Regions from separate parts of the Micrococcus sp. 2A genome, predicted to be linked through region 1. Evidence: predicted binding sites of a transcription regulator. Region 1 holds the regulator's gene; each other region holds the start of a gene.

Region 1 (8,169 bases):
CCGCCCCCACGGGCGACGCCGACGCCCCGGCCCGCGCCATGATCTTCGACTCCGTGTACGACACCTACCGCGGCGTCGTGACCTACGTGCGCGTCATGGACGGCCGGCTCTCCCCGCGGGAGAAGATCCGGATGATGTCCACGGGCGCGGCCCACGAGCTTCTGGAGATCGGCGTGTCCTCGCCGGAGCCCCACCCCTCCCAGGGCCTGTCCGTGGGCGAGGTGGGCTACCTCATCACGGGCGTGAAGGACGTGCGCCAGTCGAAGGTGGGCGACACGGTGACGAATCACGCCAAGCCCGCCGCCGCGGAGATCGGCGGCTACGAGGACCCCAAGCCCATGGTGTTCTCCGGCCTCTACCCGATCGACGGCTCCGACTACCCGGTGCTGCGCGACGCCCTCGACAAGCTCAAGCTCAACGACGCCGCGCTCGTCTACGAGCCGGAGACGTCCGTGGCGCTGGGCTTCGGCTTCCGCGTGGGCTTCCTGGGCCTGCTGCACCTGGAGATCATCCGGGAGCGCCTCGAGCGCGAGTTCAACCTGGACCTGATCTCCACCGCGCCCAACGTGGTCTACGAGGTCACGAAGGAGGACAAGGAGGTCATCACCGTGACCAACCCCTCCGAGTACCCCGAGGGCAAGGTCCTGGCGGTGCGGGAGCCGATGGCCTCGGCGACGGTCATCGTGCCGAGCGAGTTCATCGGCGCCGTCATGGAGCTGTGCCAGGCCAAGCGCGGCAATCTCAAGGGCATGGACTACCTCTCCGAGGAGCGCGTGGAGATCCGCTACTGGATCCCGCTCGCGGAGATCGTGTTCGACTTCTTCGACCAGCTCAAGTCCCGCACCAAGGGCTACGCCTCCCTGGACTGGAAGGCCGACGGCGATCAGGTCGCCGACCTCGTCAAGGTGGACATCCTCCTGCAGGGCGAGCAGGTGGACGCGTTCTCCTCGATCACCCACCGGGACAACGCCTACGCGTACGGCGTGATGATGACGGGCAAGCTCAAGGAGCTCATCCCGCGTCAGCAGTTCGAGGTGCCGATCCAGGCGGCGATAGGCGCGCGCATCATCGCGCGCGAGAACATCCGGGCCATCCGCAAGGACGTGCTCTCCAAGTGCTACGGCGGCGACATCTCCCGCAAGCGCAAGCTGCTGGAGAAGCAGAAGGAGGGCAAGAAGCGCATGAAGATGGTGGGCCGAGTCGAGGTCCCGCAGGAGGCCTTCATCGCCGCACTGTCCTCGGACGGTGCCGAGCAGGCCAAGAAGTAAGTGCCCGCCCTTCCCCTGGGCATGCCGGTGCCCGACGACGGCGCCCTGCCCGCCGACGTCGGCGCGCGGGTCCGCGCGGCCGCGGCCGCCGGCGCGCCGCGGACGTTCAGCCTGTACGTGCACGTGCCGTTCTGCACCGTTCGTTGCGGCTACTGCGACTTCAACACGTACACGGCCGTGGACCTCGGCCCGGGCGCGGCCCGCGGCGACTACGCCGAGACGGCCATCGCGGAGCTCGCCTTCGCCGAGCGCGCCCTCGAGGCCTCCGGCGTGCCCGCCCGCCCGCTGCACACCGTGTTCTTCGGCGGCGGCACGCCCACGCTGCTGCCGGCCTCCCACCTCGTGCGGATCCTCGCCGCGGCGCGGGAGCGGTTCGGGATCGTGCCGGGCGCGGAGGTCAGCACCGAGGCGAATCCGGACACGATCACCCCGGAGTACGCCGCCACGCTCGCCGCGGGCGGATTCACCCGGCTCTCGGTCGGCATGCAGTCGGCCGTGCCACACGTGCTGGCCACACTGGACCGCACGCACCGTCCCGCGTCGGTGCCCGCCGCCGTCGCCGCGGCCCGCGCGGCCGGCCTCGAGGTCTCCCTGGACCTCATCTACGGCACGCCGGGGGAGTCGCTCGAGGACTGGCGCGCCACGCTCGAGACGGCCGTCGCCCTCGCGCCGGACCATGTGAGCGCGTACTCCCTGATCGTGGAGGAGGGCACGAAGTTCGGGGCCCGGGTGGCCCGCGGCGAGGTGGACGACGTCGACCCGGACGACCAGGCCGACAAGTACGTCCTGGCCGACCGGATGCTCGCCACGGCCGGCTACCGCTGGTACGAGGTCTCCAACTGGGCGCGGGACCCGGAGGGGACGGGCGTCCACCGGGCGCGGCACAACGTGGCCTACTGGGAGGACCAGGACTGGTGGGGCGTGGGGCCCGGCGCGCACTCGCACCTGGCGGGCGTGCGCTTCTGGAACGCGAAGCACCCCGCCGCGTACGCGCAGCGCCTGGCCACGGGCGTGACCCCGGCTGTGGGCCGGGAGATCCCCGATGCGCCGGCGCGCCGGCTCGAGCGGGTGATGCTCGCCGCCCGCACGTCCACGGGACTGGGCCTCGCCGAGGTGGAGGAGGGGTTCGCCGCGGCCGGCGACGACGGCGCCCGGCTGCGGGACCTCGTGGCCGCCCTCATCGCGGACGGGCTCGTGGACGGCCGTGCCGCCCAGTCCGGGCGGATCGTGCCGACCCTCGAGGGGCGGCTGCGCAACGACCGGATCGTCCGGGACCTGGCCGGCTTCTGACGCCGAGCGCGGTGCGGCTCAGCGCAGGACGCGCAGGTTGAACGGGTAGCGGAAGGGGCGGCCCTTCGACACGTTCGCGGCCCCCATGACGCCGTAGCAGGACATGGCCACCCAGGTGAGGGCGCCGAGGATCGCGAGAATCGGCCCGATGACCGGGAGGGCGCCCAGGAGCAGGAAGAGCACCACCAGCAGCGTGGGCGGCACGGAGAAGTTCAGCGCCTCCTTGGCCTCCTGAGCGGTGAACGGTCCGCGGTCACGGTAGCGCAGCCACACGAGCAGCGGTCCGAGACATCCCAGCGCCACGCTCAGGTGCCCGAAGGCGGCGCGGTCTCGGTCCTGCTTCGCGCTGAGGGGTCCGCCCTCGGTGCCGGCGGAGGCCACCCAGGCCGCGGCACGGGGCTGGCCGGTCTGCGGCGGGGTGGTGTTCACGGCGGATCCTCCTGAGGGGCGGCAAGGTCCCGGCCGCACGGGGCGGACGCGGGGCCCGATCAGTGTAGCGCGGCGACGGGAGGCGGAGCCGGCGCCCCGGCGTGCTCAGCCACGGTCCTCCGCGGTGAGGAAGTCGATGAGCTCCTCGACCCGGCCCAGCAGGGACGGCTCGAGGTCCGCGTACGTGGTGACGTGGGAGAGCAGCCGCTTCCAGCCCAGTCCGGTGGCCTCCTTCGTGCCGTGGGGCCAGCCCAGGCCCTTCAGCACGCCGGTCTTCCAGTCCTGGCCGCGCGGGACCACGGGCCAGGCCTCGATGCCGAGCACGGCGGGCTTGACGACCTGCCAGACGTCCACGTAGGGGTGGCCCAGGATGAGCACGTTGCCGGCCGCTCCGGGCACCCGCATCGCCTCCGCGGCGATCCGCTCCTCCTTCGAGCCCGTCACGAGGTGGTCCACGAGGATGCCCAGGCGGCGCCGGGGGCCGGGGGAGAACTCACGGATCGCCCCGGCCAGGTCGTCCACGCCGTGCAGCGGCTCCACGACGATCCCCTCGAGGCGCAGGTCCTCGCCCCAGACCTTCTCGACGAGCTCGGCGTCGTGCACGCCCTCCACCCAGATCCGCGACGCGCGGGCGGTGCGCGCCCGGACCCCCTCCACGCGGCGGGATCCCGACGCCGTCCGGGCGGGCGCGCGCGACGCCGTCGTCGTCGCAGGGGTGAGGGTGACGGGCTCGCCGTCGATCCAGAATCCGCCGCCCAGGGGGAAGGAGCGGCGGACGCCGCGGCGGTCCTCCAGGACCACCACGTGCACGCCGCCGGAGCGCTCCGTGCGCACGACGGCGCCGGTGAACCCCGAGCCGACGTCCTCCAGCACGACGCCGGGGGAGGCCGGCACCTCGCGGGTGCGCCGCGCCGGCGGTCGGGTCAGGGAATCGTGGCCCGCGGGGCCCCACGTGCTCCAGTCCATGTCGGGCACGGTACCAAGGGCGGTAGGATTGGCACTTGGATGTGGCGAGTGCCAGACATCGGAGGGAAGGAGACCGTCATGACGGAGCAGCCGCGCCGACTGCAGGTGCTCCAGGCCATCGTGGAGGACTACGTGGCCCTCAGCGAGCCCGTGGGCTCCAAGGCCATCGTCGAGCGTCACGCGCTGGGCGTCTCCTCGGCCACGGTGCGCAACGACATGGCCGCCCTCGAGGAGGAGGGTCTGATCGTGGCCCCCCACACCTCCGCGGGGCGGGTGCCCACGGACAAGGGCTACCGCGTGTTCGTGGACCGCATCTCCGAGGTCAAGCCCCTCTCTCCGGCCGAGCGCCGAGCCGTGCAGGCACTGCTGGACTCGGAGCAGGACACGGAGCACATGATGGAGGCCACCGTGCGCCTCCTCGCCCAGCTGACCCACCAGGTGGCCGTCGCCCAGTTCCCGCACGAGGACGGCTCGACCGTGCGCCACCTCGAGCTCGTCTCCCTAACGCCCACGCGCGTGCTCGCCGTGCTCATCCTCTCCACCGGCCGGGTGGACCAGCGGGTGGTCCCGCTCGAGCGCCTCGTGGCGGAGGATGACCTCGCCGCGCTGCGCCTGCTCCTGCTCCAGGCGATGATCGGCCGAGGGGCCGGGCAGGCCGCCGCCCTGCTGGACGCGGCCGTCACGGGTGTGCGGCCGGAGCAGCGTCCCACGGCGGACGCGCTCGTCGGCGCGGTCCGCAGCCTCCTGGAGGCGGGCCGACAGGACCGGATCGTCATGGCGGGCACCGCCAACCTGGCCCGCTCCACGGGGGACTTCGGCGCCTCGATCGGACCGATCCTGGAGGCCCTCGAGGAGCAGGTGGTGCTGCTGCGCCTGCTCACGGAGATGGAGCAGGACGCGCACGGGGTGTCCGTGCGGATCGGCTCCGAGAACGCCGGCTCGCTCGCGGACACCTCCGTGGTGGCCGCCGCCTATGGGCCGGGCGCCGTCGCCAAGGTGGGCGTGGTGGGCCCCACGCGCATGGACTACCCCGGCACCATGGCCTCCGTCCGCGCGATCGCCCGCTACCTCTCCCGCATCCTCACCCCCTGACCTCGACCCCCGCGAAGGAAGTGCCCCCACCGTGTCCGACCACTACGAGACCCTCGGCGTCAGCCGCGACGCCAGCACCGAGGAGATCCGCCGCGCGTACCGCAAGCTGGCGCGCACCCACCACCCGGACGTGAACCCCAGCCCGGAGGCCGCGGAGCAGTTCAAGCGCATCTCCCACGCCTACGAGGTCCTCTCGGACCAGGACAAGCGCCGCAGCTACGACACCACCGGCAACGAGAACGGCTCCGCCGGGTTCGGCGGCGGCTTCGGCGGCTTCGGCGGTGGCGGCTTCGCCGACATCTTCGAGACCTTCATGTCCGCGGCGGGCGGCGCCGGCCGGGGCCCCGCGAGCCGGACGCGCCGGGGACAGGACGCGCTCGTCACCGCGCAGATCGACCTCAAGGACGCCGTGTTCGGCAGCGAGCAGACCCTCCACCTGGACACGGCCGTGCGCTGCGAGCGATGCGAGGGCTCGTGCTGCGAGCCCGGCACCGACCCCGAGACCTGCGAGACCTGCCACGGCCGCGGCATGGTGCAGCGGCCGATGCGCTCGATGCTCGGCACCGTGATGGCCACCGAGGCGTGCCCGGCGTGCCGCGGCTTCGGCACCGTGATCCCCACCCCCTGCACCGAGTGCTCGGGCCAGGGACGAGTGCGCACGGAGCGCCCCCTCACCCTGCGCATCCCCGCCGGCGTGGACGACGGCACCCGCATCCACCTCGCCGGCCGCGGAGAGGCCGGCCCCGCCGGCGGCCCGAACGGCGACCTCTACGTGGAGATCGCCGTGCGCCCGGACCCCGTCTTCCGCCGCGAGGGCGACCACCTGGCCACCACCGTGACGGTCCCGATGGCCGCCGCCGCCCTCGGGACGAGCATCACCCTCGACACCCTGGACGGCAAGCAGAGCGTGACCCTGGAGCCGGGCACCCAGTCCGGGCACGTGGAGACGCTGCACGGCCTCGGCGTGGGCCGGCTGCGCGGCTCCGGTCGCGGCGACCTCAAGGTGGACGTGGTCGTCACCACCCCCACGGACATCACCGGCGAGGAGCGCCAGCTCCTCACGCGCCTGGCCGAGATCCGCGGCGAGGACGTGGTCCACGGCGCCCCGCAGCAGCGGGGCGTGTTCGCCCGCCTGCGGGAGAACCTGAAGAACCTGTGACCGCGCCGCTGTTCCACCTGGCGGCGGGGGCGCTCGAGGGAGCGGCCGCCGGGGCCACCGTGACCCTCACGGGCTCCGAGGCCCGGCACGCCGCCGCCGCGATGCGCCTTGCCCCGGGGGAGTCCGTGCTCGTGGCGGACGGCTCCGGCCGCCGCGGCCACGGGACGGTGCTGGCCGCCTCCCCCGACGCCGTCGACGTGCGGCTCGACGAGGTGGACGAGGAGCCCGATCCCGCGCCTCGCCTCGTGCTCGTCCAGGCCCTGGCCAAGGGTGACCGCGACCTCATGGCGGTCCAGGCGGCCGTGGAGCTCGGGGTCCACGCCGTGGTCCCGTGGGAGGCGGAGCGCTCGATCGTGCGGTGGAAGGGTCCCAAGGCCGCCAAGGCCCGGCAGAAGTGGGCCGACACCGCCCACGCCGCGGCCAAGCAGGCCCGCCGGGCGCGGGTGCCCGAGGTGCGCGAGCCCGTCTCCGGCACGGGCGCGGCGTCCCTGGCGCGGGAGGGACGCGTGCTCCTCGTGCTCCACGAGGACGCCGCGGACGGGCTGGGTGCCCTTCCGGAGGCCGCGTGGGCCGGGGCCGAGGAGATCGCCGTGCTGGTCGGCCCGGAGGGCGGGATCTCGCCCGCCGAGCTGGACGCGTGCCGGGACGCCGGGGCGCACCCGGTGCGGCTCGGACCCCACGTGCTGCGCGCCTCGACGGCCGGCCCCGCCGCACTGGCCGTGCTCGAGCACCGGCTCGGCCGCTGGTGAGGGGCCCGTCCCGCGCCCGGCCGTCCGCCTAGACTGGACCCGAGCATCCCGCCCCCGACCGAACAGGTGATCCGCCCCTCGTGACCGTTCCCGCCGTCCTCCCCCCGGACTCCGCAGAGGAGTCCGTCCAGTTCGAGACCGCCGACCTCATGGTCCGCGCCTTCGGTCCCCAGGACGCTCTGCTGCGCATCCTCGGCGGCGTGTTCCCGGCGGTGGGCCTGTCCGTGCGGGACCAGCGGCTCGACCTCTCCGGTCCCGCGCCGGACGTCGCCGCAGTGCGCCGCGTCGTGGAGGACCTGCGCTCCATCGCACGCCGTGACGCCGCCGTCACCCCCGAGGTGATGGAGCAGGTGGTGAACCTCGTCCGCGGAGGCCGCGTGGGCGCCGGCGTCCTGCACCTGGACTCGATCCTCTCCGGCCGCGGCCGCACGATCCGCGCCAAGACGCTCCACCAGCAGGACTACGTCGAGGCGATCGACCGCTCCACCGTGGTGTTCGGGCTCGGCCCGGCCGGCACCGGCAAGACCTACCTGGCCATGGCCAAGGCCGTGCAGGCCCTCCAGGCCAAGGAGGTCACGCGGATCATCCTGACCCGCCCGGCCGTCGAGGCCGGGGAGCGGCTCGGCTTCCTGCCGGGCGGACTCAACGAGAAGATCGACCCCTACCTGCGCCCGCTCTACGACGCGCTGCACGACATGATCGAGCCGGAGTCGATTCCGCGGCTCATGGAGTCCGGCGTGATCGAGGTGGCCCCGCTGGCGTACATGCGCGGCCGCACCCTGAACGACGCGTTCGTGATCCTCGACGAGGCGCAGAACACCACGGGCGAGCAGATGAAGATGTTCCTCACCCGCCTGGGCTTCGGCGCCCGGATGGTGATCACGGGGGACACCTCCCAGGTGGACCTGCCCCGGGGTGTCACCTCCGGCCTGGCCGAGGCCGTGGACGTGCTCGAGGGGGTGGACGGGATCGAGATGGTCCGGTTCGACTCCTCCGACGTCGTGCGCCACGCCCTCGTCAGCGCGATCGTGGACGCCTACGACCACCAGGCAGCCGCCGACGCGCGGACCACGACGAAGGGACGCCGCGGCCGTGGCCATTGAGATCGTCAACGAGTCCGGGATCGACGTCCCGGAGCGGGACCTGCTGGGCATGGCCCGCCACGTCTACGCCCGGCTGCACGTCCACGAGCTGGCCGAGACCGCCGTGACCGTGG
Region 2 (10,796 bases), 930 kb from region 1:
TCGGCCACGACGGCCTCGGTGGTGAGGAACAGGCCCGCGATGGACGCGGCGTTCTGCAGGGCGGAGCGGGTCACCTTGACCGGGTCGTTGATGCCCGCGGCCAGCAGGTCCTCGTACTCGCCGGTGGCGGCGTTCAGGCCGTGGCCGGCCTCGAGGGTCTTGACCTTGTCCGCCACGACGCCCGGCTCCATGCCCGCGTTGAAGGCGATCTGCTTCAGCGGGGCCTCGATGGCGACCTTGACGATGTTCGCGCCGGTGGCCTCGTCGCCCTCGAGCTGCAGGCCCTCGAACGCCTTCGCGCCGGCCTGGATCAGGGCCACGCCGCCGCCTGCGACGATGCCCTCCTCCACGGCCGCCTTGGCGTTGCGCACGGCGTCCTCGATGCGGTGCTTGCGCTCCTTGAGCTCCACCTCGGTGGCCGCGCCGGCCTTGATGACGGCCACGCCGCCGGCCAGCTTGGCGAGGCGCTCCTGGAGCTTCTCGCGGTCGTAGTCCGAGTCGGTGTTCTCGATCTCGGCGCGGATCTGGGCCACGCGGCCGGCGATCTGCTCGGCGTCGCCGGCACCCTCCACGATGGTGGTCTCGTCCTTGGTGATGACCACCTTGCGGGCGGTGCCCAGCAGGTCGAGGGTGGCGTTCTCCAGGGAGAGGCCGACCTCGGAGGAGATGACCTGGCCGCCGGTGAGGATGGCGATGTCGGCGAGCATGGCCTTGCGGCGGTCGCCGAAGCCCGGAGCCTTCACGGCCACGGACTTGAAGGTGCCGCGGATCTTGTTGACCACCAGCGTGGCCAGGGCCTCGCCGTCGACGTCCTCGGCGATGATCAGCAGCGGCTTGCCGGACTGCATGACCTTCTCGAGGATCGCCACCATGTCCTTCACGGTGGAGATCTTGGAGTTCACGATGAGGATGTAGGGATCCTCGAGGACGGCCTCCTGGCGGTCCGTGTCCGTGACGAAGTAGCCGGAGATGTAGCCCTTGTCGAACCGCATGCCCTCGGTGAGCTCGAGCTCGAGGCCGAAGGTGTTGGACTCCTCGACGGTGATGACGCCCTCCTTGCCGACCTTGTCCAGCGCCTCGGCGATGAGGGCGCCGATCTGCGGGTCGGCGGCGGAGATGGACGCGGTGGCGGCGATCTGCTCCTTGGTCTCGATCTCGCGGGACGCGGAGAGCAGCTCGGCGGTGACGGCCTCGACGGCCTTCTCGATGCCGCGCCTCAGGGAGAGCGGATCGGCGCCGGCGGCCACGTTGCGCAGGCCCTCGCGCACGAGCGCCTGGGCGAGCACGGTGGCGGTGGTGGTGCCGTCGCCGGCGACGTCGTCGGTCTTCTTGGCGACCTCCTTGACGAGCTCCGCGCCGATCTTCTCGTAGGGGTCCTCGAGCTCGATCTCCTTGGCGATGGACACGCCGTCGTTGGTGATGGTGGGGGCGCCCCACTTCTTCTCGAGCACCACGTTGCGGCCGCGGGGGCCGAGCGTCACCTTCACGGCGTCCGCGAGGGTGTTCAGACCCTTCTCCAGACCGCGGCGGGCCTCTTCGTCGAATGCGATGGTCTTGGCCATGAGTGCATGTCCTTTCTGGACGTCACGTTCCTTGCTGGTGGCTGACCCGCACCGATGCCCGCGACGGACGGCCCGGAACGGGGCCTCACCGATGGACAGGTCCTCCTCCACGGGGGTGCCGGCCGGGGTACGACTGGCAGTCCCACCTTCGGAGTGCTAACCCCATTATGAGCACTCTCCCCGGGAGAGTGCAAAAGGCTGGGGCGTCGTCCGCCCGCATCCGCACCGGGCGGACGACACGAGGACGGCGCGCGGGTCCGGATGCACGCGACCCCCGTGGGCGCCGTCCCCTCAGGGGGTGGCGCCCACGGGGGTCGCACAGCGTCGGCGGACGCGCCGCCGACGGGGTCAGCCGGTGACGACGACGGCGACGCCGTCGACCTGCAGGTTCGGGCTCTGGACGACGGGGAGGCCCAGCTCGCGGCCGACGGCCTCGGCGGCGGCCTTGTCCCCGGAGCGGTTGTACATCACGGTGGAGGCGCCCACGCGGGGGCCGCTCCAGTTCTGGGCGGACACCGACGTGAAGCCGGCGTTCTTGAGCTCCTGCGCGTTGCGGGCGGCCAGGCGGTTGATGCGGGTTGCGTTGTACACCGTCACACGGGTGCTCTTCGCCGCTGCGGCGGCACGGGAGGCCTCGGCCTTGCGGGACGCCTCGGCGGCCTGCGAGCGCGACGCCTCGGCGGCCTGCGAGCGGGAGGCCTCGGCAGCCTGGGAGCGCGATGCCTCGGCAGCCTGGGAACGCGATGCCTCGGCAGCCTGGGAGCGCGATGCCTCGGCGGCGCGGGCGGCCTCGGCCGACGCGGCGGCGGAGCGGGAGGCCTCCGCGTCACGGGACGCCTGGGCGGCGGACTCCTGCGCGGCACGGGAGGACTCGGCGGCCTGCGCGGCAGCGGAGGACTGCTCGGCGGCGCGGGAGGCCTCCGCGTCACGGGACGCCTGGGCGGCGGACTCCTGCGCGGCACGGGAGGACTCGGCGGCCGGGGCGGGCCCGGTGCTCGACGCGTCCGTGGTCGCGGAGGGCGGGGCAGGCTCGGTCGAGGACGCGGCGGCCTCGGAGGAGGAGGCCGGGGCCTCGGTCGTGCTGTCCGTGGGCGCCGAGGAGGACGAGGAGTCCGCCGCGCCGGCCGTCGGGCGGTCGTCCCCGCCGGTGAGCCACGGCAGGATCACACCCAGGAACAGGCCCGCGAGCAGCACGAGCCCGGCGAGCAGCAGCAGCGGGCGGAGAGCGCCCCCGCCTGCGCCGCTGGACGCGGCGGTGGCGCCGGCGGCGGCCGGTGCGAAGGACGCGCGGTGCGCGCCGCGCTGGTCGGTGTACTCGGGGACGTCGTCGAAGCGGTCGGGCCGGTATGCCATCGGTCAGTTCTCCTGGCGGGGGGAAGCGGGAGCGGTGGACGAGGGAGTCACGGGCCTCCTGATCGCCCGTCGCCGGGTGCCGCGCGTGCGCAGCAGGCGACGGACGAGGAGGGGGCGGTAGGCCAGGGCGGCCTCGCGATCCAGCAGTCCGTTCAACACCTGATAGTAGGCGGTCGGCGCCAGTCCGAGGCGCTCCCGGATCGCGTGGTCCTTCGCGCCGGTGTGCCGCCAGGTCGCGGCCTCGAGGTCGAGGACGGCCCGTTCCTGCTCCGTGAGACCGCCGAGGGGCGCGCGGGAGGCGCGCGCGGCGGCGTCGTCGGGGCGGAGATCCGGCTGAGGCATGACGGCCACTGTAGTGACCGTCGCGGCCGTCGGCGCGCGGATACGCTCGGAGCATGGATCTCCTCGCACCCCTGGACCCCGGATGGGAGAGGGCGCTGGCCGCGCAGTCGGACGCCTTCGAGCACGTCGGCGCCGCCCTGCGCGCGCGCCGCGACGCCGGCGAGCACGTCCTGCCCGCACCGGAGGACATCCTCCGAGCCTTCCGCCAGCCCTTCGACGACGTGCGCGTGCTGGTGCTGGGCCAGGACCCCTACCCGACGCCGGGACACCCGATCGGGATGTGCTTCGCGGTGGACCGCCGTGTGCGTCCGCTGCCGCGCTCCCTGGCCAACATCTACCGGGAGCTCCACGACGACGTCGGCGTCACGCCGCCCGAGCACGGCGACCTGACCGCCTGGACGGACCAGGGGGTGCTCCTGCTCAACCGCGTCCTCACGGTGCGCGCGGGCGCGCCGGCGAGCCACCGCGGGATGGGCTGGGAGCAGATCACCGAGGCCGCCGTGCGGGCGCTGGCAGGGCGCGGCACCCCCCTCGTGGGCCTGCTGTGGGGCGCCGATGCCCGGCGCATGGCTCCGGTGCTGCGCGAGGCGGGGTGCGGCGTCGTGGAGTCCCCGCACCCCTCCCCCCTGAGCGCGCAGCGGGGCTTCTTCGGCTCGCGGCCGTTCAGCCGGGTCAACGCCCTCCTCGCCGAGGCGGGCGCGGAGCCGGTGGACTGGCGCCTCCCGGCCTGAGTCGGTCCCGCCCGCCCCGACGACGCCGGGCGGGTCCCGTCAGCGCAGGCGTGGCGGCAGCGCGCGGGGCGAGGAGTCCCGCAGGCGGTCCGTGACGGGCTTGGCCACCGTGTTGCCCAGGGCCACGCCGGCGGCGATCGCGGCGACGATGACGATCGCGTCGACGATCCCGACGATCCCGAGCATCTCCGACTGGGACTCCACGGTGAATCCGTAGAGGGAGCGGAAGATGGTCAGGCCGGGGAGCAGGAAGAGCACGCTGGGCAGCGCGACCACGAGGGCGGGAGCACCGATCCGCTCCGCCACGATCCGCGCCGTGAAGCCGATCGCGGCCGCCGCGATCGCCGGGGCGAGCCGACCGCTCGTGCCCGCCGCGGTGACCGCCGTGAAGACGAGGTAGCCCACCGCGGAGACCGCCCCGCTCGCGAGGATGGCACGACTGCGGTTCTGCTCCACCACCGCGTCGGACATGGACGCCACCGCCACGAGGGCCAGCAGGAGCAGGAACGGGTGGCTCTCCTGCGAGGTCTCGGCGAGGTCCAGCGGCGGCAGCCCGACCATCTCCGCCACCCCCACCGCGAGCATGATCCCTCCCATGATCCCCGCGTAGACGAGCAGGGCGGAGATGAAGCGGCCGGCGGCCGTGACGGGGAACCCGTTGATCGCGTCCTGGGTGGCCGTCACGAACCGCACCGTCGGCAGGAGCATCATGATGCCGCCCGCGGTCACCACGGCGGGGTTGACGGGCACCCGGAGGGCGAACGCCACCAGGGCGATGACCGTGGCGAGGAAGGCGGCGAACATGGCGGAGAAGATCTCGGGGAAGCGGGCCCTGTCCGCCTGGACCTTGAGCCAGAACACCAGCCACGTGGAGACCATGCCCAGCAGAGCGCCCTCCCAGGAGCCGCCGATGAACGGGACGAAGCAGCCCGCGAACACGCCCGCGAACAGGACCTCGAAGAAGGGCGGGAACGGCTTGGGCCGGTGGCGGATCTCCACGAGACGGCGCTGCGCCTCGGAGCGCTCGACCTTCCCCTCGGAGATCTGCTCCACGAGCCGGTGGACGGCCACGAGGCCGTCGAAGTGCGTGGACGAGGAGCGCACCACGCGCTGCAGCGTGTACGGCACCTCGCCGCGGGAGGAGTCGGGCGCGTAGTTGAGGGAGATGGCCTGGTTGGTCAGGTCCACCTCGGTCTCCTGGATGCCGTAGGCCTGGGTCACCACGATGATCGAGGTCTCCACGTCCAGCGAGGTGGCCCCGAAGCTGAACATCGTCTCCCCCAGCTTGAGGGCGAAGTCCAGGGTGGTCCGCGCCTCGACGGAATGGTGCTCGACGTCCCTGCGCTGCTGGAGGGTGGAGCGCATCCTGCGCCCGTACGGCGAGCTCTGCAGACGCTCCACCATGGCGAGGGTCTGCGTGGGCAGGGCCTCCTCGAACACGGCGCGGTCCTGGCGCCCCCGCCGCCCTCGGCGCCGGCCCTTCTTCTCCGGCGGGCCGTGCGGAACCACCGGGTCCGGGACGGTGACGTCCGGTTCGGGGATCACGGCCGGCGCGGGCAGGGCGCCGTCGGCGTCCGCCGGGGAGAGCACCGAGGTGGGCACCTGCTCCGAGAGCGGCGGCTCGGTCAGGGGCGAGTCGGCGGCCGGGGTGGGAGTGGCGTCCTCCGCCCCGTCCGCCTGGACGACGCCCTGGTCCGGGTGCAGGCCGGGGTCTGCCGCGAGCCCGGTCTCGTTGACGGCGTCCTCGTCCAGCAGCAGCGGGTCCAGGTCCACCGCCGAGTCCGGGCTGAGCATCACCGGGGGCGCCGGCCGCCCGGGGGACTCCGCGGCGGCCGCGGGGCGGATCACGGGGATCAGGGTGGGCTCCGCGGCGGGCTCGGGGATGCGCGGGTCGAAGCGCTCCGCCTCCTGGGGGCCGTCCGGGTCCACGCCGTCCACCGTGTCCTTCCTGCGCTCTGCGCCTGGCTGCTCCTCGATCGCGGCTGGTCGCCGGTGACATCCAATCACGCCGGACGCACCTTCGGGCACGCAGAAGGGCCCTCCCGAAGGAGGGCCCCGCTGCGGTGGATCTTACTGGACTCGAACCAGCGACCTCTCGCGTGTGAAGCGAACGCTCTAACCAACTGAGCTAAAGATCCGCGCGCGTCCCGTTCCGCCGTGGCGGACCGGACAACTCGCAGAACTCTACCGGATCCCCCCGGCGGGGGCAAGTCCGCGCGACGGCGGGAGGGCCGGCCGGCCCTCCTGCCGCTCGCCTCACTTCGCGGAGAGCGCGAGGTCGTCGAGGCTGAAGGCCGTCCAGGCGGACGAGTCCTCCACGCCCCGGAACTGCAGGGTCACCGTCCTGCCCGCGAAGCGGGAGACGTCCACGGTGTGCTGCACCCAGCCGCGACCCTTCTCCACGTTGGAGTGGGTCTTGAGGGTGTACGTGCCGTATGCGCCGTCGCGGACCTGCACGGACAGCTTGTCGTACGCGGTGGACGAGCTGGTCTCGGCCGAGTCGACGCGCACCCAGTAGGACAGCGTCGTGGTCGTGCCGGCGGGCACGGCCACGGTCTGCGAGAGGGTCGCGGTGTTCGCGTAGCCGAGGTTGTTGAGCACGCCGTGGTAGACCCCCGAGTGCGGGGAGACGGACTCGTACCGCGACCGGCCGGTGCCGCTCCAGCCGGTGGCCCCCGACTCGAAGCCCGGGTTCACCAGCAGGTTGCCGGAGGGCGCGGGGGCCGGCTCCACGGGAGCAGTCGGGTCGGTCGGCGCCGTCCCGCCGACGGCGGCGACGGCCGCGGTGGCGTCGGCCAGGCCGGCGCCGCAGCCCTCGGAGCAGGTCACGGGCATGGCGCGGGCGGTCGACTTCAGGGTGGACTCGACCTGTGCCGGGGTCAGGCCGGGCTGCTTCGTGAGCATGAGCGCGGTCAGGCCCGCCACGTGCGGGGTGGCCATCGAGGTGCCGTTGTAGGAGGCGTAGCCCGCGCCGGACGGCCGGGTGGTGCCCGTGTTGACCGTGGAGATGATGGAGCTGCCCGGCGCCGTCACGTCCACGGCGCTGCCGTAGTTGGAGAAGGAGGAGCGGCGGCCGGAGGAGTCGGACGCGGCCACGGTGATGGTGTTCTGGCAGTTGGCGGGGCGGGCGTTGGCGGCAGGCTGGTTCTCGTTGCCGGCGGCCACGACGACGGGCACCCCGCGACCCACGGCCGCGTTGATGGCGTTCTGGTAGGTGGTCCCGCAGGTGCCGGAGCCGCCGAGGGACATGTTGATCACGTCGGCCGGGGTGGCGTTCAGGGGGGCGCCGGGCACGGAGCCGCCCGCGGACCACACGATCGCATCGGCGATGTCGGCGAGCGAGCCGCCGCACTTGCCCAGCACGCGCACCGGCTGGATCTTCGCGTTCGGGGCCACGCCCACGACGCCCACCGTGTTCGCCGCGGCCGCCACGGTGCCGGCCACGTGCGTGCCGTGCCAGGAGGAGTTCGACGGGTTGGGATCGCCGCACTCGCCGGCGAGGTACCAGTCGCCCTCGTCGGCGGGGTTGGCGTCACGGCCGTTGCCGTCACGCGAGGAGGTGGTGTTGGAGATGAAGTCGTAGCCGGCCACCACGTTGGCGTTGAGATCCGCATGGGAGGTGATGCCGGTGTCGATCACGGCGACGATCGAGCCGGTGCCCGTGGTGCTGTCCCACGCCCCCGGCACGCGCATGCCGTTCACCCCGGTGAAGCCCCACTGCTGCCCGTAGGACGGATCGGCGGGGGTGAGGCCGCTCGCGGTCATGATGGCGTTCGGCTCCACGGCCTCCACCAGGCTCGAGGCCTTCAGGTCCGCCATGAACGCGGCGGACGCGGAGGGGCTGAGCTTCTCGTCCGTGGCGATCACGTGGGAGCCGAGCGCGGTCTCGCGCAGCTCCTTCACGGACACGCCCGCCTCCTTCGCCGCCTTGCCCCACGCGAGGGCCCTGCCCGTCGGGCGGGAGACGGACGCGGTCTCCTTGTAGGTGACGATGAAGGAGTCGTAGCCGTCCGCGTTCGGGTCCGCGGCGGTGGACGCGGCCGTGCGCGCCGGGGCGGAGACCGCGGGGCGTGAGGCGTCGGGGGCGGCATCGACGGCGACGGCCGGCGAGGCGCCGAGGGCGCTGCCGGCCACGACGGCGGCGGCGAGCAGGGCGCCGAGACGACGCGTGCGGGAGGGGGGAGAGGGCGTCATCGTGCTGCTCCTCGAGGGGACGGGCCACCGCCTGCGGTGGAGTCCGAGGGATCGGGCACCGGGGGTGACGCGGCTCACACTAGGGCACGACGCGCGGAGTTGACCAGCACGGATGCAGAGGTCGTCGCGAGCCCCCTACCGGATTCGAACCGGTGACCCTCTGTTTACAAGGCAGATGCTCTGGCCAGCTGAGCTAAGGGGGCGGGCAGGGGGCCGGGTCCGCGCGGGCGCGGCACCGACCCCCTGAAGGATACCGGGATCAGCCCTCGATCTTGGCGGACGCCCAGTCGCCGAAGGAGTCCTCGGCGCCGTCGATGGCCCAGTTCTTGCCGTCCATGAGGACGGTCGGCGTGCCGCCGACGCCGGCGGCCTTGGCCTTGGCGGTCGCGTACGCCACGGCGGGCCGGTAGGCGTCGTCCTTCACGCAGGAGGAGATGTCCGCGCCGAGCTCCTCGGCGCGGTCCACGAGCTCGTCGTCGGAGATGCCCTTGCCCCCGTGCTGCTGGTAGGCCGCGAACAGACCCTCGACGAAGGCGTTGTAGGCCTCGGGCTTCTGCTCGGCCACGCAGTACGCGGCGTTCGCGGCGCGCGCCGAGTAGTTCTGGTTGCCCGGGGTGCTGAGGAAGTCGACGATCCGGTACTCGACGGTCGCCTTGCCCTCGTCGAGCCACGTGTTCAGCTGCTCGGCGTTGCTCATCTCGAACTCGGCGCAGTGCACGCAGTTGAAGTCGGCGTACACCACCACGTGGTGGGGCTCCCCGTCCGCGGGCGCCTCGGCGCCCGGGACGCTCTCCGGCTGGCCGCCGGCGCCCTCGGGGACCTGCACGTCGGCGGCCTTGACCTCGCCGACGTCCTCCCCGCCGTCGGCGAGCGCGGTGGTGGAGGTGAGGGCCACGCCGCCCTCGGTGTTCGCGACGGCGGGCAGGGGCCCGGCCTCGGCGGCGGCGTCGCGGCCCTGGTTCACCACGAGCGCCACCACGAGGGCGGCCGCGAGCGCGGCGGCGAGCACGGCGCCCCAGATCCAGAGGGAGCGGCGGCGGCGGTCCCTGCGCTGCTGCTCCTCCTGCATGCGGCGGGCGCGCGCTCGGGCGTCGGTCGACGGCGTCGAGGCTCTGCTGCTGGCCAAGGGTCCTCCTGGGGTCGAAGTGTGCGTCCCGGTGCGCTCCGGGCGGCGGGCGCGGGCACCTGCCGGGGCCGGGCTCGCGATGCGCGAGGTGAGCATATCCGCCCAGTCTGGGAGGATCGGCGGCATGGCCCCCCCGGAGACGAACGCCCCCTCCCCCGCCGACCGCCTGACCGTCACCGGCGCCCCGTCCGGCGACGCGACCGAGGACCCCGCGACGGCCCTGCTCGCGCTGCCGTGGTCCACGCCGCTCGAGGAGTGGCCGGAGGACGTCCTCGCCGCCCTGCCACGCGGCATCTCGCGGCACGTGGTGCGCTTCGCCCACGTGGGCGGGAGCATCGTGGCCGTCAAGGAGACCACGGAGGAGCTCGCCTTCCGCGAATATCGGCTGCTGCGCCGCCTCGCGGACCGCCCGCCGCCCTCGGTGGAGCCCGTCGCGGTCGTCACCGGACGCACCCGCGACCACGGCACGCCCCTGCCCGCGGCACTGGTCACCCGGCACCTGCGCTTCTCCCTGCCCTACCGCGCCGTGTTCTCCGAGCGGCTGCAGCGGCCGACCCTCGTGCGGCTCATGGAGGCGCTGGCGACCCTGCTGGTGGAGCTCCACCTGGAGGGGTTCTTCTGGGGCGACGTCTCGCTCTCCAACGTGCTGTTCCGCCGGGACGCGGGCGGATTCGCGGCGCACCTGGTGGACGCGGAGACCGGCGAGCTGCGGGAACGGCTCTCCACGGGCCAGCGCGAGCACGATCTCGAAGTGGCCCGCGTGAACGTGGGCGGTGAGCTGCTGGACCTGCTGGCCAGCGGGCTCGCCGACCCGGACGTGGACCCCGCGGCCACCCCCGACCTCATGGTGGACTCGTACCGCCGGCTGTGGGAGGAGCTGACCGCTCCGGTCGCCTTCCCCCGTGCCGAGCCGTGGCGCATGGACCGCCGATTCCGCCGCCTCGGCGAGCTCGGCTTCGAGGTGGAGGAGTACTCCCTGCGGGCGGCGGAGGCCCCCGGCATGATGACGGCCCGGCCCACGGAGGTCCTCGCAGGGTTCCACCGGCGCCGCCTCGAGCGGCTCACGGGCCTGCACGTGCAAGAGAACCAGGCCCGACGCCTGCTCGTGGACATCGACGCGGCCCGGCGGGCCTGGGACCCGTACCTGGACATGGAGGGGGCCGCCCATCGCTGGGTCGTGGAGGTCTTCGATCCCGTGGTGCACTCCGTCCCACTCGAGCTGCGCGCCAAGCTCGAGCCTGCCGAGATCATGCACCAGCTTCTCGAGCACCGCTGGTACCTCTCCGAGGCGCGGGGCGCGGCCGTGCCCCTCCAGGAGGCCGTGGACTCCTACGTGGACACGATCCTGCGCGCCCGCAGGGACGAGGACGCGCTCGCCCTGCACCCCACCACCACGATGCTGCGGGCCGTGCCCGACCTGGAGCCCGGCGCGAGCTGAGCCGGCTCAGCGCCGCAGCAGCAGGAAGCCCGGCGCGGCCACCTCCACCG
Region 3 (10,796 bases), 450 kb from region 1:
GCTCCTGGAGTGGGGCGACGGTGCCGACGTGCGTGCGGTGGCCGCGCGGCAGGTCCGGGTGGGCGGCCTCGAGGCCCCAGTGCCAGCCGGCTCCGGGAGCCTCGGCGGCGCGGGCGAGCGCGGTGCCGAGCATGACGGCGTCGGCGCCCATCGCGAGGGCCTTGACGATCTGGCCGGACGTGCCCAGGCCGCCGTCGGCGATCACCTGCACGTAGCGGCCGCCGGACTCGTCCATGTAGTCGCGCCGGGCCTCGGCGATGTCCGAGATGGCCGTGGCCATGGGGACGCGGATGCCGAGGGCGCGGCGCGTCGTCGTCGAGGCGCCGCCGCCGAAGCCCACGAGCACGCCGGCCGCGCCGGTGCGCATGAGGTGCAGCGCCGGGGTGTAGCCCGCGGCGCCGCCCACGATCACGGGGACGTCGAGCTCGTAGATGAACTGCTTGAGGTCCAGCGGCTCGTGCGTGGAGGACACGTGCTCGGCGGAGACGGTGGTGCCGCGGATGACGAAGAGGTCCACGCCCGCGGCGAGCACGGTCTTGTAGAACTGCTGCGTGTTCTGCGGAGTGAGGGAGCCGGCCACCACGACGCCGGCCTCGCGGATCTGCGCGAGGCGCGCCGTGATCAGCTCGGCCTGGATCGGCGCGTCGTAGATCTCCTGGAGGCGGCGGGTGACCTCGGGGCTGCCGGGGGCCGCCTCGAGCGCGGCGATCTCCTCCAGCAGCGGCGCGGGATCCTCGTGCCGGGTCCACAGGCCCTCGAGGTTCAGCACGCCGAGGCCGCCCAGGCGGCCCAGCGCGATGGCCGTGTCCGGGCTCATCACGGAGTCCATGGGGGCGCCGATCACGGGCATGTCGAACGTGTAGGCGTCGATCCGCCAGGACAGGTTCACATCCCCCGGGTCCCGGGTCCGGCGGGCCGGCACCACGGAGACGTCGTCGAGGGAGAAGGCGCGGCGGCCGCGCTTTCCACGGCCGATCTCAATCTGATTCGTCACCTCCCCAGCCTATCCCAGGGATCCTGGGCGCCACCGGGGAGGGCGCCGGGCTCAGCGGGAGCTGTAGTTCGGCGCCTCCACGGTCATCATGATGTCGTGCGGATGGGACTCCTTGAGGCCCGCGGAGGTGATGCGCACGAAGCGTCCGTTCTCCTTGAGGTCCGCGATGGTGGGCGCGCCCGTGTAGAACATGGTCTGGCGCAGGCCGCCCACGAGCTGGTGCACCACGTTGGCGACGTGGCCGCGGTAGGGCACCTGGCCCTCGATGCCCTCGGGGATCAGCTTGTCCTCGGCCGGCACGTCCGCCTGGAAGTAGCGGTCCTTGGAGTAGGAGCGCTTGCCGTTGCGGGTCTGCATGGCGCCCAGGGAGCCCATGCCGCGGTAGGCCTTGAACTGCTTGCCCTGGTAGAACACCAGGTCGCCCGGGGACTCGGCGGTGCCGGCCAGCAGGGAGCCGAGCATCACGGAGTCGGCGCCGGCCACGAGCGCCTTGCCGATGTCGCCGGAGTGCTGCAGGCCGCCGTCGGCGATCAGCGGCACGCCCGCGGGGCGCGTGGCCTTGGCCGCCTCGTAGATCGCGGTGATCTGGGGGACACCGACGCCGGCCACCACGCGCGTGGTGCAGATGGAGCCCGGGCCGACGCCGACCTTCACGGCGTCCGCGCCGGCGTCGACGATCGCCTTGGCGCCCGCGTACGTGGCGGCCTGGCCGCCGATGATGTCCACGTGCGCCGCGGCCTTCTCCTTCTTCAGGCGGGCGATCATGTCCAGCACGCCGTGGGTGTGGCCGTTGGCGGTGTCCACCACGAGGGCGTCCACGCCCGCCTCGACGAGCGCCATGGCCCGCTCCCAGCCGTCGCCGAAGAAGCCGACGGCGCCGCCCACGCGCAGGCGGCCCTCCTCGTCCTTCGCGGCGTCCGGGTACTTCTCCGCCTTGTCGAAGTCCTTGACGGTGATCAGGCCCTGCAGCCGGTTCTGATCGTCCACGAGGGGGAGCTTCTCGATGCGGTGGCGGGAGAAGAGCGCGACCGTCTCCTCGCGGGAGATGCCCACGGGGCCCGTGATGAGCGGCATCGGCGTCATGGCCGAGCGCACCGTGCGGGTGGCGAAGTCCTCGTGGTCCACGAAGCGGACGTCGCGGTTGGTGATGATGCCGACCAGCACGCCGTCCGTGTCCACCACGGGCAGGCCGGAGACGCGGTACTGCGCGCACAGCTCGTCGAGCTCCTCGAGGGTGGCGTCCGGGCCGACGGTGACGGGGTCCGTGATCATGCCGGACTCGGAGCGCTTCACCGTGTCCACGTGCGAGGCCTGGTCCTCGATGGAGAGGTTGCGGTGGATGATGCCCATGCCGCCCTGGCGCGCCATCGCGATGGCCAGCGGCGCCTCGGTCACGGTGTCCATGGCGGCCGAGATGACGGGGATGTTCAGGCGGATCCGCTTGGTCACCTGCGTCCCGGTGTCCGCGTCCGCCGGGATGACGTCCGTGTGGCTGGGCAGGAGGAGGACGTCGTCGTACGTCAGGCCGAAGAATCCGAACGGATCGGCGGCGGAGTGGACGGGGTCCGAGGACGGGCCGGTGCTGGTGGTGGTCACGAAGGGGCCTTTCGAGACGGGGGTTTCCGCGATTCTATGCCCACGGGGTGGTGCGCCGGGGATGGGTGCGTCGGCGGTCACAGGGTCGGGCGGGTCCGGGTCGAGGACCGGAGACGGAGGTCGGCATGGGGGCTCCCCGATGATGTGACGGTCGGGGCGCTCCCGTGAGGTCCGCCATGATTCGCGCACGGGCCGCCGGCGAGACCGGCGTCACGCCCGAGTCACAGAACGCAACCCGTTTCGTCGTCGTGCTAGGCACCCTCCTAGCCTCTCCCGGTGAGCACAGCACAGACCTCCCCCGCACCGGCCGCGCGACGCCGGCTCCCCGCCTGGATGACCAACTTCGGCTGGCAGATCGTGGCCGCCCTCGTCCTCGGCCTCGTCCTCGGCCTCCTCGCCCGCGGCATGGGCCACACCGAGGAGAACCCGACCTGGCTCGGAGAGATGCTCGACCTGATCGGCGGCATCTACGTGACCCTCCTGAAGGCCGCGGTCGTCCCGCTGGTCTTCTTCGCCGTCGTCGCCTCCATCGCCAACCTCGCCCAGGTGACCAACGCGGCCCGCCTGGCCGCGAAGACCCTGCTGTGGTTCGCGATCACGAGCCTCATCGCCGTGCTGGTGGGCCTCGCCGTGGGCGTGATGCTGCAGCCCGGCGTCGGCACCGGGCAGACCGCCCCGGACTCTTACAACGCCCGCGACGTGGGCTGGCTCGACTTCGTGACCTCCATGGTCCCGGTCAACTTCCTCGGCCTCACCGTGAAGGCGTCCACCAGCGACGCCGGCGCCGTCGTCGCCTCCCCCACCTTCAACGTGCTCCAGGTGCTCGTCATCTCGATCGCGGTGGGCGTCGCCGCCCTCAAGGTGGGTGAGAAGGCCGAGCCGTTCCTCGCGTTCTCCCGCTCGATGCTGGCCATCATCCAGAAGGTCCTGTGGTGGATCATCCGCCTCGCACCGATCGGCACCATCGGCCTGCTGGGCACCGCCGTGGCCTCCTACGGCTGGTCCACCATGGGCACGCTCGTGAAGTTCGTGGTCGCCATCTACATCGGCCTCGCCCTCATCATGCTCGTGGTCTACCCGCTGCTGGCCCGAGCGCACGGCCTCTCCGTGCGGCAGTTCTTCTCCGGCGTGTGGCCGGCGTTCCAGCTGGGCTTCGTCTCCCGCTCCTCGCTGGGCACCCTGCCCGTGACCCAGCGCGTGGCCGAGCGGAACTTCGGCGTGCCCACCGGCTACGCCTCCTTCGCCGTCCCGCTGGGCGCCACCACCAAGATGGACGGCTGCGCCGCCATCTACCCCGCCATCGCGGCCGTGTTCGTGGCGCAGTTCTACGGCATCGACCTGAGCCTCGGCCAGTACGCGCTGATCGTGCTCGTCTCCGTGCTGGGCTCGGCGGCCACGGCCGGCACCACCGGCGCCACCGTGATGCTCACGCTCACCCTGTCCACCGCGGGCCTGCCCCTCGAGGGCATGGCGCTGCTGCTCGCCGTCGACCCGATCGTGGACATGGGGCGCACCGCCCTGAACGTCTCCGGCCAGGCGCTCATCCCGGCCCTCGTGGCCAAGCAGGAGGGCATCCTGGACCAGGCCCGCTACGACGCCGAGCGCGGCGACGTGATGGCCGACGACGACGCCGAGATCGTCGAAGCCCGGGCGCAGGACCGCGCCGACACGCAGGCGCAGATGGTCGGGGTCGACACGCGTCCCTGACGCGGCCCCTCGCTCGACGCGCTGATCAGGGGAGGAGGGGCCATGGCCCCTCCTCCCCTGGCCTGTCCCCACGTCGGCGACTCCCTCGGCGCGCTGCCCGGTGGTCCCGAGCCCTCTCCCCCGCGCCCCCCTGGCGCAAGACCTCATCACGCGGCGGTCCGTCACGGCGCCGGGTCCGACGTCCCGGACCGCCATCGATCCCGTTGCGTCAAGGACGCGGCCGCGGAGCGCCCCGGTGCGCCAACGGAAGCGGGCAACAGGTGCGGAGACGCGAAACGGCCCGTCATCTGCGCGCGCAGATGACGGGCCGTCGTCGTGAGGGAGCCGGCCCTGCCGGCGACGTCACTCAGCTCAGTGCTGGTGGCCGTGCTCGTCCTCGTCCTCGGGCTTGTCCGCCACGAGGGTCTCGGTGGTGAGCACGAGCGCCGCGATGGACGCCGCGTTGGCCAGCGCGGAGCGGGTGACCTTCACGGGGTCGATCACGCCGTCGGCGAGGAGGTCGCCGTACACGCCCGTCTTCGCGTTGTAGCCGTGGTTCGGCGCCAGCTCGGCGACCTTGGAGACGACGACGTAGCCGTCCTCGCCCGCGTTCTGGGCGATCCAGCGCAGCGGCTGCTTGAGCGCCTTGCGCACGATCTCCACGCCCGCGGCGGCGTCCCCGGTGAGGGCCTGCACGTCGGCGTCCTCGTCCAGGACGGAGAGGGCGTTGATGAGGGCGGTGCCGCCGCCGGCGACGATGCCCTCCTCGAGCGCGGCACGCGTGGAGGACACGGCGTCCTCGATGCGGTGCTTGCGCTCCTTGAGCTCCACCTCGGTGGCGGCGCCCACGCGGATCACGCCGATGCCACCGGCGAGCTTGGCGAGGCGCTCCTGCAGCTTCTCGCGGTCCCAGTCGGAGTCGGTCGCGGCGACCTCGGCCTTGATCTGGGAGACGCGGGCGTCCACGTCGGCCTTCTCACCGCCGCCGTCCACGATCGTGGTGTTGTCCTTGGACACGGTGATGCGGCGCGCGGTGCCGAGCACGTCGAGGTCGGCCTGCTCGAGCTTCATGCCGAGGTCCGGGGAGACCACCTGGGCGCCGGTGAGGATCGCGATGTCCTGCATCATGGCCTTGCGGCGGTCGCCGAAGCCCGGGGCCTTCACGGCCACGACGTTCAGGGTGCCGCGGATCTTGTTGACCACGAGGGTGGACAGGGCCTCGCCCTCGACGTCCTCCGCGATCACGAACAGCGGGCGGTTGGACTGCAGGACCTTCTCCAGCAGGGGCAGCAGCTCCTGCACGTTGGAGATCTTGCCGGAGTTGATGAGGATGTACGGGTCCTCGAGCACGGCCTCCTGACGCTCGGCGTCGGTGACCATGTACGGGGACAGGTAGCCCTTGTCGAACTGCATGCCCTCGGTGACGTCCAGCTCCGTCGAGGTGGTGGAGGACTCCTCGATGGTGATGACGCCGTCGGTGCCCACGGTGTCGAAGGCGCGGGCCAGCAGCTCGCCGACCTCGTCCGACTGCGCGGAGATGGCGGCCACGTGGGCCACGTTCTTGCCCTCGACCGGGCGGGCGTTCTCCAGCAGGCGCTTCTCGACGGCGGTCACGGCCGCCTCGATGCCCTTCTTGACGTCGTTCGGCGCGGCGCCGGCGGCGACCTGGCGCATGCCCTCGTTCACGAGGGCCTGGGCCAGCACGGTGGCGGTGGTGGTGCCGTCGCCCGCGATGTCGTTGGTCTTGGTGGCGACCTCCTTGGCGAGCTGGGCGCCCATGTTCTCGTAGGGGTCGTCCAGCTCGATCTCACGGGCGATCGTGACGCCGTCGTTGGTGATGGTGGGGGCACCCCACGCCTTGTCGAGCACCACGTTGCGGCCCTTGGGGCCGAGCGTCACCTTGACGGTGTCGGCGAGCTTGTCGATGCCGGCCTGGAGGGCGCGGCGTGCGTCGTCGTTGAATGCCAGCTGCTTGGCCATGACGGACGCTCCTTTCGGTTCAGGAAGTCTTCAGGAAGTCTTCGGGGAGTGCGGGACGCGTCGGGCCCGGGGCGGCGCACCGGTGTGGTGCGCTCCGCTCACCGGGCCCGACGCGCGGGGGTCACTTGGTGACGATGGCCAGCACGTCGCGGGCGGAGAGGACGAGGTACTCCTCGCCGCCGACCTTGACCTCGGTGCCGCCGTACTTGGAGTACAGGACGACGTCGCCCTCGGCGACGTCCACCGGCACGCGGCTGCCGTTCTCGGCGACGCGGCCCGGGCCCACGGCCACGACCTGGCCCTCCTGGGGCTTCTCCTTGGCGGTGTCCGGGATGACGAGGCCGGAGGCGGTGGTCTGCTCGGCCTCCAGCGGGCGGACGACGATGCGGTCCTCGAGGGGCTTGATGGCAACGGACATGCTGCACACTCCTTCTTGTTCGACGTGCGGGCCGGCGACAGGGCCGCCGAGTCTGCGTTGACGTGGTCTCAGGGGGTGCCACGGGCGTGGAGACCCTCCGTCGTCGCGGTGCCGCAGGGTCCATCCTCGGGCGTTGGCACCCGGTACCCCCGAGTGCCAGTGTCGACTCTACTCCGGGCCTTGGCACTCCTTCAACACGAGTGCCAGCCGCGTCCGGGGGCGGGGTCCGCTCGCCGACTCGCCGCGCGGCTCGAGTCGTCAGCGCCCACTCCTGGCCCCTTGCCGTATGGACCCGGTTCCAGGGTGGTCACAACACGCCGTCTGCAAGAAGTTCAGGCGGCGTGTTGCGACCACCCTGCGGGGGGCTGGGGCGGGGCGGGGCGGCGGGGCCGGGGCCGGGGCGAGGCGGGGGCGGGAAACAGGGCGGGAGAGCCATAGGGGTCGTCGGGAGGGAGGCGGGACCACCCTCCCCCGGAGCGGACACGCAACGCCCCCTGCACAGCGGCCGACGGCGGGCGGCCCCATCCCCAGATGGGCTCACCGCGGGTGTCGCACGGTCCCGCTGCGCCGAGGCTTCGGCCATGTCGCCGACGCCGCCCTCGGGCCTTCCTCCCCTGCCTCCTGCGTTCACCACAGCTGAAGCGCGGACAGCGGGGGTGCCCCCTCAACGGCTGCGACGCGCTGACCTCTCCACTCCCCTGCACGGCGTGCGGTTCCGCGCGGAGTCTCCCGGCCCGTCATGGGCGGACGTCGGCCTGGCCGAACCGGGCCACGGATGGAGCGGTGCTGTCCTCGCCGCCCTGCTGCGCCGACGCGGTGCGGCGGTGCTCTCCCACGACACCGCGGCGCATCTGCACGGCATGCCGACCCCGCACGCCGCGGCCCCCTCCAGCCTCGTCCACGTCACGCTCCCGCCGGGGCAGCGGCTGCGGCGCGAGGGCGTCGCCCCGCACCGTCGGGATCTTCCAGCGCACCACGTGGGTGCCGTCCACGGGCTGCGGGCCACCACGCCGGAGCGGACCTGGGCGGACCTGTGCACGCGCGGCGCTCCGTGGACGCCGGAGGACCTCATCGCTGCCGGCGACCACCTGCTCGCCCGGCGCTGGTCGCGGCGAGGACGACGCGAGCCGGCGTCGACTCCGGAGGGGCTGGCCGCCGTCGTGGAGGCGCTGGGTGGTGTACCGGGCATCGATGCGGCGCGACGGGCGCTGGCGCAGGTGCGCGTGGGGTCGGACTCTCCCCTGGAGACGCGTGTGCGGCTCGATCTGATCGCTGCGGGGCTGGGCGAACCCATCCTGCAGTTCCGCCTCGACGCCGCCGATCCCCAGTGTCCCGAGGTGGACCTGTACTACGCCGACGGCGCCGTCGCTCTCGAGTACGACGGCGCGCATCACCTCGCGCGGGAGCAGCAGGCCCGGGACGCCCGGCGGGACCGCTGGCTCCTCGCGCGGGGGGTCGCTCCCCTGCGGGTGACGGCCGAGGATCACCGTGAGGCCTGCCGACGGCTGGTCGAGGTCATTCTCGAACGGCGGGCGGCGGGGCATCGCATCGACCCGCGCCCGGAGTCCACCTCGCAGAGTGGTCACGACGCGCCGCCTGCAGAGAGTTGAGACGGCGTGTTGTGACCACTCTCGGAGGGTGTGGGCGTCGGATGGAGGGACCGGAGACCACACGGGCGGCCGACGGCAGCTCAGCCCAGCCCAGCTCAGCCCCGCCCCGCCCAGCTCCAGCCCCGCCCAGCCCCGCTCAGTAGTAGACGGCGAGCGGGCCGGCCGGCCCCTCCACCACGTGGCACGGCGTCTTGAAGATCCGCTCGAGGACCTCGGGGCGCATGATCTCGTGGGGCGAGCCCGTCTCCACCACCTGGCCGTCGCCCATGGCCACGATGTGGTCGGCGTAGTGCGCGGCGAAGTTGATGTCGTGCAGCACGATCACCACGGTGCGGCCCAGCTCGTCGGCGGCGCGGCGCAGCTGCTGCATCATCTGCACCGAGTGCTGCATGTCCAGGTTGTTCAGCGGCTCGTCGAGCAGCACGTACTCGGTGTTCTGCGCGAGCACCATGGCCACGTAGGCACGCTGACGCTGGCCGCCGGAGAGCTGGTCGAGGTAGCGGTTCTCGAACGGCCCCAGGCCCAGGAAGTCCACGGCCTCGGAGATGTGGCGCTCGTCGTCGAGGGTCAGCCGCCCGCGGGAGTACGGGTACCGTCCGAAGCCCACGAGCTGCCGCACCGTCAGGCGCGTGATGAAGTGGTTCTCCTGGCGCAGGATGGACAGGGTCTGCGCGATCCGCCGCGAGGGGGTCGCGGTGATGTCCTGGCCGCCCACGGCGATCGTCCCGGCGTCCGCGTCCTGAAGCCGTCCGATCATCGTCAGCACGGTGGACTTGCCCGCGCCGTTGGGCCCCACGAGGGCGGTGATGCCCCCGGCGGGGATCTGCAGGTCCACCGGACCGATGCACACCTCGTCACTGTGGCGCTTGGTGACGCCCCGCAGTTCGATCACAGCCGACCCTTTCTCATCACGACGATCAAGAAGGTGATGCCGCCCACGAGCTCGATGACCACGGTGACCGCACCCCCCGCGTAGAAGACGTGCCGCAGCACGAAGTAGGCGCTCGCGAGCACGGCGTAGCCGGCCAGTGCGGCCACGGGCAGCACGAGACGGTGGTCGTACGTGTCCGTGATGGAGTACGCCAGTGTGGCCACGAGGAAGCCGAGGAACGTCATCGGCCCCACCAGGGCGGTGGTCATGGCCATGAGCACGGAGACGAGCAGCAGCGTCCCCATGAGCTCCCGACGGTGGCTCAGCCCCAGGTTGGTGGACACGTCGGCGCCGAGGGCCACCACGTTCATTCGCCGCGAGCGCAGCCACAGCAGGAGGCACACCGCGACGACGATCGGCGCGGCCACCGCCACGTACTCGGTGCGCGCGTTGGAGATGTTGCCGAACAGGCGGGCCGAGAGCACGTCGAACGAGTTGGGGTCCAGCAGGCGCTGCATGAAGGTGCTCAGCGCCGCCAGTCCCCCGCCCAGGACCACGCCCACGAGCAGCATCAGGTGCATGCTCCCGTACGGCCGGGAGAGCAGCCACGAGTACAGGGCGGTGGCCAGCACCACCATGAGCGCAGCCTGGGCCAGGAAGGGCCCGGTCCCGCTCACCACGGCGACGCCGGCAGCCCCCAGCGCGTATACGGCGGCGGTCTGCACCGCCACGTAGAGGGCCTCGAAGCCCATGATCGAGGGAGTGATGATCCGGTTGCCGGTGGCGGTGTGGAAGCTGACCGTGGCGAACGCGTGGCACAGGGCCACGAGGGCGATCACCCCGATCGCGTCCACGCGCATCCCGGCGATGAGCCAGAACGCGCGGGAGCCCGGCGTCGCCTCATTGCCCCACAGCAGGATGCCGGCCGTCGCGGCCAGCCCGACGACGGCGAGCACCGCCACGGTCACGAGGTACCGGGTGCGCTCGGCGCGGGTGACGAACGGGCCGGACGCGCGAGCGCGGTCGGCGAGGGGACCGGCGGCGGTGGAGCCGCGGCGCAGCCCCGGGACGGTGCGGGCCTCAGCCATGCTTGGCCTGCCTCAGGAGCAGAGCGAGGAACACCACGGCCCCCACGACGCCGAGGATCAGGGAGATCGGCACCTCGAAGGGCATGATCACGGTGCGCCCGATGACGTCGCACACGATGACCACCCAGATGCCCACCATGACCACCCACGGCAGGTTGGTGCGCAGGTTGTCCCCGCGCACCATGGAGACGATGTTCGGCACCACGAGCCCCAGGAAGGGCAGGGCCCCGATCACCACGGTGACCACGCCCGTGGCCACGGACACCATCGCGACGCCGGTGAAGACGACCGCCTCGTAGTTCAGCCCCACGTTCGTGGCGATGTCCTTGCCCAGCCCGGCCACGGTGAAGCGGTCAGCGATCACGAAGACCGCCACGCACACGGCCAGCACGATGAACAGCAGCTCGTAGCGGCCGCGCACCACGGAGGTGAAGGAGCCGGCGAACCACGCGCCCATCTGCTGGAGCATGTCGGTCTGCAGCGCGAGGAACGTCGAGGCCGAGCCCACGACGGCGCCCATCATGATGCCCACGATCGGCACGATCAGGGAGGA

The links. The regulator HrcA, encoded in region 1, represses chaperone genes, less so after heat shock. The targets are predictions, from matches to a motif close to TTNGCACTCGNNNNNNNCGAGTGCNAA.
Region 2: a site for HrcA is predicted at 1,696-1,722, ahead of groL (chaperonin GroEL). Genes of this name have one in related genera too.
Region 3: a site for HrcA is predicted at 6,855-6,881, ahead of groES (co-chaperone GroES). Genes of this name have one in related genera too.

Annotation. Positions count from the first base shown of each region.
Region 1 covers NZ_CP154351.1:1,375,682-1,383,850, reverse strand. Annotated here, with positions in the region: gene lepA (translation elongation factor 4) at 1-1,268, shown strand, start outside; gene hemW (radical SAM family heme chaperone HemW) at 1,269-2,558, shown strand; gene AAG742_RS06425 (DUF4870 domain-containing protein) at 2,577-2,987, opposite strand; gene AAG742_RS06420 (DUF3097 domain-containing protein) at 3,093-3,953, opposite strand; gene hrcA (heat-inducible transcriptional repressor HrcA) at 4,032-5,045, shown strand; gene dnaJ (molecular chaperone DnaJ) at 5,077-6,204, shown strand; gene AAG742_RS06405 (16S rRNA (uracil(1498)-N(3))-methyltransferase) at 6,201-6,953, shown strand; gene AAG742_RS06400 (PhoH family protein) at 7,034-8,056, shown strand; gene ybeY (rRNA maturation RNase YbeY) at 8,046-8,169, shown strand, end outside.
Region 2 covers NZ_CP154351.1:441,446-452,241, reverse strand. Annotated here, with positions in the region: gene groL (chaperonin GroEL) at 1-1,562, opposite strand, end outside; gene AAG742_RS02125 (LytR C-terminal domain-containing protein) at 1,911-2,915, opposite strand; gene AAG742_RS02120 (DUF3263 domain-containing protein) at 2,919-3,257, opposite strand; gene AAG742_RS02115 (uracil-DNA glycosylase) at 3,311-3,988, shown strand; gene AAG742_RS02110 (threonine/serine exporter family protein) at 4,028-6,016, opposite strand; tRNA gene AAG742_RS02105 (tRNA-Val) at 6,053-6,126, opposite strand; gene AAG742_RS02100 (S8 family serine peptidase) at 6,245-8,182, opposite strand; tRNA gene AAG742_RS02095 (tRNA-Thr) at 8,312-8,385, opposite strand; gene AAG742_RS02090 (thioredoxin domain-containing protein) at 8,442-9,308, opposite strand; gene AAG742_RS02085 (DUF4032 domain-containing protein) at 9,433-10,746, shown strand; gene treZ (malto-oligosyltrehalose trehalohydrolase) at 10,753-10,796, opposite strand, start outside.
Region 3 covers NZ_CP154351.1:1,826,346-1,837,141, forward strand. Annotated here, with positions in the region: gene AAG742_RS08360 (GuaB3 family IMP dehydrogenase-related protein) at 1-994, opposite strand, end outside; gene guaB (IMP dehydrogenase) at 1,046-2,590, opposite strand; gene AAG742_RS08370 (dicarboxylate/amino acid:cation symporter) at 2,867-4,297, shown strand; gene groL (chaperonin GroEL) at 4,649-6,256, opposite strand; gene groES (co-chaperone GroES) at 6,378-6,674, opposite strand; gene AAG742_RS08385 (hypothetical protein) at 7,382-8,284, shown strand; gene AAG742_RS08390 (ATP-binding cassette domain-containing protein) at 8,421-9,176, opposite strand; gene AAG742_RS08395 (iron chelate uptake ABC transporter family permease subunit) at 9,173-10,243, opposite strand; gene AAG742_RS08400 (ABC transporter permease) at 10,236-10,796, opposite strand, start outside.